Linked DNA regions of Algoriphagus sp. Y33. The protein of the gene in region 2 interacts with the protein of the main gene of each other region in a pairwise test. Links are inferred from orthologs where the notes say so. Each region holds a gene or a part of one and is shown on either strand. Other genes may lie near its edges. The genes, in order: ID165_RS19240 and ung.

Region 1 (3,233 bases), 1.4 Mb from region 2 along the record:
CTTTCACATAGGTATATTCTATGCCGTCTTTTTCTGTGACTTTGGTTTTTTTACATGAAGTCAGGGTACTCGCTCCCACCAAGAGAACAAGGATTGCCAAAAGGCTTTTTGAATTTTTCATCTGATTATAATTGTTTTTCAATGGTCATAACTTGTCCCGTTACGAAGGTAACGGAATGCCCGCCTGTACGGACAGGGAATCTCGCAGGCACTACAATCATCCCAGTGTGTAACGTCTGGGTCATGTCCGATTTCGTAAAGGATAAGTGATTTTTCAAGGTAATAAAGGGGAGTTCAAGCCAATCAATCTGTTGCAAGAGGAACAACGCGGAATAATTCGTCCTGGTGCTCTTCCACCAAGGTCTCAAATCGCTCTACAGTGTCTTTAAGACTCAACGTAGACTTTCCTCCCGAGGCATTTTTATGTCCACCACCATCAAAATACTCTGCCGCAAATTTATTGATGGCTACTTCACTGGATGATCTGAAAGAAATTTTGACACCGTCTTCACGTTCCGAAAATAAGGCAGCCAGCTTTATCCCGTCCAAAGATAATGCATAATTGACCAAACCTTCTGTATCGCCTGTACGACTTTGATATTTTTTAAGATCTTTTTTGCTGATCGCAAAATAGGCCATATGAAGATTTTCATGTACTACCAGCCGGCGGCTGATCGCAAAACCGATAAATTTCAGTCTATTGACCGAATTGGAATCATAGATCCAATTGGCGATTTGTGAAATATCGGCTCCCAAATCTACCAATTCCGCCACTACGAGATGTACATTCTTGGTGGTATTGGGATGTCTAAACCCTCCCGTGTCAGTCATAATCCCGGCATAGAGGCATTCAGCGATGTCTTTATCCAAAAGCTTCTCATCCCCCAACTGCACGATCATTTCATAGACCAGTTCGCAGGTAGCGGCGGCTTCAGTGCTCCAGATACGGAAATCAGCAAAATCCTCAGGATCCTGATGATGATCAATATTGACGGTATATGCTTCCGACTTGCGGATCATTTCGCCTAATTCGTTTACCCTTTTTAAAACAGAGAAGTCCAAACAAAAAATAACATCCGCTTCATTTAATTTCTTGGTGGCAAGATCAGTGTGCTTGGGATTACTGAAATCCAGCACTGCGTCATTGCCTTTCATCCAGTCCAGAAATGAAGGATAATCCGACGGGGTCACCACCGTCACCTCATGCCCCTTCTTGAGCAGGTAGTTAGCCAACCCCAATGAAGAACCCAATGCATCGGCATCGGGTTTGACGTGAGTAGTGATAAATATTTTTTTGGGTGAGGCTATCTCTCTCTTAAACGAGGCTAAAGCTTCAATTTTATACATTTAGCTGCTTTTTGGCTCTGTAGTACGCAAAGGTCAGGAAATTTTCGACAATTCCCAATTATCCCAGCTCACTGATAATGAATAAACTACACGGAAAATGCTAAAGTTTTTATGGTGAATGCTGCGAAAAAGTCTATTTTTGCGCCCGAATTAAACCAATGAAAAACATAAAACATGGCAACTAACAGAACATTCACTATGATCAAACCTGATGCTTTCGCAGATGGAAACTCAGGAGCAATTTTGAAAATGATCGAAGAAGCAGGCTTCAAAATCGTGGCCATGAAGGCAACCCGATTGACAAAAGAGATCGCAGGCAAATTCTACGAAGTTCACTCAGAAAGACCATTCTACGCTGATCTTTGCGCATATATGTCTTCCGGACCTATCATCGCAGCTATCCTGGAGAAAGAAAATGCAGTGGAAGATTTCAGAAAATTGATAGGTGCTACCAACCCGGCTGATGCAGGTGAGGGAACTATCCGTAAGATCTTCGCCAAGTCTATAGAAGCTAATGCCGTACACGGTTCTGACTCTGACGAAAATGCCGCTATCGAAGGATCTTTCTACTTCTCCCAGATCGAAAGAGTAGGTTAATTCTAATCGAAAAAAATAAATTTTGAAAGCATTCCGTTTTGGGATGCTTTTTTTATTTGAAGACAAAATAACCGCAGAGCACAGAGGTTTACGCGGAGGACACAGTTAGCAATAAATACACTCCGTCATTGTGGGGAACAGCCTGTCCCGATGTACCGTAAAAGCAATCTCTGTGTTATCCCGATTCTGTTATCCTGCTTCTCCAGAAGCCGGATCTACTTTACACTCTCATCCCCTGAGGGAAGCCCGCCTTAATCAAGGTTTTGATAGGGCAGTCGGGAGAACCAAATAAAATTTTCCTCTAATTAGACCACTTACGTAGAAGCAAAATTCATCCAATATCTAGATACTTAATCCAGTGATAAGTCGATTTTAAAGCCTATTGACACCCTTTTCTCCTTTCCAGCTTACTTTCTTATACTTATTTATAATAAGTATTTCTTTATGTTTTTGCTTTTAATTACGTATTTATACTTATATTTGAGTTCTAAAATACGTAGCCATGAAAAAAGTTATTGTCATAGGAAATGGAATGGTGGGGTACAAGTTTTGCGAAAAACTGGCCGCCCACCCACTTCGCGATCAATTTAAAGTTGTAGTATTCGGGGAAGAGTCCAGGCCGGCTTATGATCGTGTCCACCTAAGCGAATACTTCTCACTGGATTCGGCGGATAAGCTGCTTTTAGCGCCCCGTAACTGGTATGCTGAGAATAACATCACGCTACGTACAGGAGAAATGATCACTTCTATTGAGGTGGAAACCAAGCGTGTCTTTACACATAAGCACGACTATTTCGAATATGACTATCTAGTTCTGGCTACCGGCTCTTCCTGCTTTGTCCCGAATATCAAAGGAGTGGACAAGCCCGGTGTATTCATATACAGAACCATAGAAGATCTCGATGCAATCAAGGATTATGCGCAAAAACTCAAGCTTGAAGGAAAATTCAAAGCATCTGTACTTGGAGGAGGTCTTCTTGGTCTGGAAGCGGCAAATGCGGCCAAAGAACTCGGACTTCAAACCGATGTAATCGAATTTGCCCCGCGTCTGATGCCGCGTCAATTGGACAAAGCCGCCAGTGACATGCTTCAGAACAAGATAGAGAGCCTTGGCATGAACATTCACCTGGGCAAAAACTCCAAAGAAATCACAGGGGAAGAAGGTGTCGAAAAAATAGAATTTACAGACGAAACTTCCCTCCAAACCGACATGCTGATTATTTCCGCAGGTATACGTCCCAGAGACGAATTGGCGGTGAAATGTGGCCTGAAAACAGGTGAAAGGGGCG
Region 2 (3,231 bases):
AGTTTGACTAGGGGATTGGATTTTATTTCTTTCCATACTTTTTCCATTTCCCTTGACCAATGAATATCTCCTATAGCAATAATGGATTTCGTATGGGTTTTTTGAAGTATTTGTTCGAAATAAGTTAAAGTACCTTCGTAAGTATGTGTAGCATCTACCAGGGCAAAATCGATTTTTTCCAAGGTGCAAAGCGTGGAAGGCAGCGTGTGGTTAAGTTCTCCAACAATTAAATTGAGATTTTCGAATCCCTGACTTGGCTTGGCAACTCTGGCAATCTCAGTGGAACCTTCGAAAGTGTATAGGCTTCCCTGAGTAGTCCTAGATAGATACCTACTACCGATACCCATGCAAGTTCCCAACTCGACGACGATATGAGCAGGAGTCAGCGAGCAGAAAAACTGATAAAGTTGTGCATACTTCCGACTACTGGTGCTGAACTTGGTAATGTCAGCCACGTGTCGCTTCGCAGTGTTGACAATTTTGGATCCTGCGCCGTAATCATCTACTTCAATGACTTCATCCGACGAAAGCAAATGCTTTCTATATACTTCGATGTCAAGATCTATACTTTTATTTGCCTCAATGTAGTCGAAAAGATCTTGATAGGTACTGAATAACAAGGGAGACTGAAGGGAATATTTGTCTTCTTTATTCAGCCAGTAAGCTAGGTAGGAGAGTAGCGGAAAAGATTTGTTTAGCAAATCAATTATGAAAGTAATTTGCAATCATTTGAAATTCGGGTATTACTACTTCGAATTTACTTCCGTCAAAGAGTTTTTCCATAAAGTAAATTCCAGTCATCTTTCCCATGCCCGACTTTAGGTTGCAACCTGACACGTAGCTATGTGTCTCGCCGGGTTCCAGAATAGGTTGTTGCCCCACTACGCCGTCCCCTTCAACTATTTTCTTGACTTCTGCTGCATCAGAAATTTCCCATCTTCTGCGCAATAGCTGCACGGTTTGGCTGCTTTTGTTTTCAATAGTTACCTTGTATGTGAAAACAAAATGGTGCTGATGAGGACTGGAGAATTCTGATTGGTAGGTGACTTCAACACTTACTTGAATTCCGGACGTAATCGCAATTGCCATAATTTAAGTAATTTAAAAGTCTGTAAATATATAAGTTATAGTTTGATTAGCAATATGTCCATGGATGTGAAAATAGAGCCAAGCTGGAGAAATACATTAATGCATTTGTTTGAACAAAAGTTCTTTAATGACTTGGTTTCCTTTGTGAAAGACGAGTATGCGACGACAAAAGTTTACCCACCGGGAAAGGAAATCTTTAATGCGTTCAATCATTGCCCTATTGACTCTGTAAAGGTGGTGATTCTTGGGCAAGACCCCTACCATGGTCCGGGACAAGCACATGGATTGGCTTTTTCTGTTAGGCCAGAAGTGCCTTTTCCGCCAAGCCTACTGAATATTTTTAAGGAAATAGAATCGGATCTAGGTAAGCCTTTGCCCGCAAATGGAGATCTGACACGCTGGGCAGACCAGGGTGTGTTTTTATTGAATGCTACACTCACCGTGCGGGCTCATCAGGCAGGGTCTCATCAGAATAAGGGATGGGAGGAGTTTACCGATGCGGTGATTCGGGCAATCAGTGAAAGCAGATCGCATGTGGTATTCTTGCTTTGGGGAGCGTATGCCCAGAGAAAATCCTTACTCATTGATTCTGAGAAGCACTTGGTGTTGAAAGCACCGCATCCAAGCCCGCTCTCATCATACCGCGGGTTTTTTGGCTGCAGGCACTTTTCAAAAGCAAATGACTATTTGATTGCTAATGGTATAGGGCCAATTAACTGGTGAATCAGCGAGTCAAGACGCGCCGACTGCAGCAAAAGTGTATTTGGTAAATAAGACTTCAACTTCCTGCCCACCGGTAGGCGGACGCCCATTCTGATAAACTTGGACTTTCCCCAAGATAGGAAGACCTGCCTGAAAATGATCTATAATCTGTGGCGTCTGTGAAAATCTGTGTGTCTACACTTAAGTTAAAACATTTAAAAAAAGAGACTGTCTCATAACTCATGATTGTCACATTGAGCAGCTTGCCTTGCTGTGGCGGGAAGTCGAAATGGGCTTAATTAGCACATAAAAGAATTCGACTTCGCCCAGTCTGATGAGAAAAGCTGATTATGGGACAGTCCCTTAAAGATTAATTTATTCCGCTAAATATTCTACTCCAACGAATCTTGCTGAACATTGATTCATGCTTGTCCAGCGAAAGCCACAAGAACCAAGCTTTGCCTACGATATGGTCTTCGGGAACGAAGCCCCAATAGCGGGAATCCAGCGAATCGTGACGATTGTCCCCCATCATGAAGTAATAATTCTGTTTGAATGTATAGCTGTCTACTTTTTGACCATCGATAAAAAGTTGTCCTTCTTTTACTTCTACATTCTCCAGACCTTCATATTTCTCGATAGTGAAACTGTATTTCATCACATTTTCATTGGTCATCTCGATTGTCCAGCCTTTGGCAGGGATTTTAAGAGGGCCATAATTGTCGCGATTCCAGCCTAAAGTCAATCCGTCAGGAAAAACACCTGATTCTCCACCGCTTTTCTGGAGCCTTTTAGTCACTGACGTCACCACAGGGGATGATTTTAATCTATTGATCACCTCTTCCGTGGCAAAGACCAAATAGCCCGATCCATCACTGAAAGTCAAATGACTTTCAGGATTGATGTCGTACTGTTTGAAGAAATCTTCTGTAAGAGGTCTGTTAGTGATCACATCATATGAAAATTGCATTTCATCAGGTTTTGGGGAAGGTTCGTTATTTACGAAAGCATTTCCCTCTCTTACTTCGATTACATCTCCAGCGATCCCGATTGCCCGCTTGATATAGTTGGTTTTAAGATCGGTAGGATATTGAAATTCTACAGGGTAATTGAATACGACTACATCATTTCTTTTCACATCAGAGAACCCCGGGAGTCTATAGTAAGGTATCTTAATAGCATCTGAATAAGAAGGGAGTTCGGTCCCCCATATTTTCTGATGAGTAAGAGGCACTTGCAGTGGCGTCATCGGAAACCTTGTTCCATAATGCATTTTACTTACGAAAAGAAAATCTCCCACCAAAAGTGATTTTTCCATCGAAGCTGTGGGGATTGTGAATGGCTCCAATAGTAGCCATCGGATCAAACTGGCTGCCACTACGGCAAAAATCAATGCATCACTCCATTCTCTGGCGGCTGATTTTTTTTTTGTTGACTTAC

What was found.
Region 1: the proteins of ung (region 2) and ID165_RS19240 interact in binary tests that used the Escherichia coli proteins (3 or more experiments, as listed by UniProt). The link is inferred for Algoriphagus sp. Y33 from one-to-one orthologs.

Annotation. Positions count from the first base shown.
Region 1 is NZ_CP061947.1:4,742,248-4,745,480, forward strand. The notes cover bases 332-3,232. They hold ID165_RS19240 (nucleoside-diphosphate kinase), read left to right. Parts: upstream 332-1,521; coding sequence 1,522-1,944; downstream 1,945-3,232. Other genes in these bases: ID165_RS19235 (bifunctional oligoribonuclease/PAP phosphatase NrnA), read right to left, coding at 332-1,338; nirB (nitrite reductase large subunit NirB), read left to right, coding at 2,447-3,232. Also shown: ID165_RS19230 (FKBP-type peptidyl-prolyl cis-trans isomerase), read right to left, coding at 1-121; more of ID165_RS19235, read right to left, coding at 304-331; more of nirB, read left to right, coding at 3,233-3,233. UniProt on the Escherichia coli protein: Major role in the synthesis of nucleoside triphosphates other than ATP. The ATP gamma phosphate is transferred to the NDP beta phosphate via a ping-pong mechanism, using a phosphorylated active-site intermediate.
Region 2 is NZ_CP061947.1:6,153,698-6,156,928, forward strand. The notes cover bases 82-2,980. They hold ung (uracil-DNA glycosylase), read left to right. Parts: upstream 82-1,149; coding sequence 1,150-1,812; downstream 1,813-2,980. Other genes in these bases: ID165_RS25400 (O-methyltransferase), read right to left, coding at 82-725; apaG (Co2+/Mg2+ efflux protein ApaG), read right to left, coding at 703-1,089; lepB (signal peptidase I), read right to left, coding at 2,162-2,980. Also shown: more of ID165_RS25400, read right to left, coding at 1-81; more of lepB, read right to left, coding at 2,981-3,231. UniProt on the Escherichia coli protein: Excises uracil residues from the DNA which can arise as a result of misincorporation of dUMP residues by DNA polymerase or due to deamination of cytosine.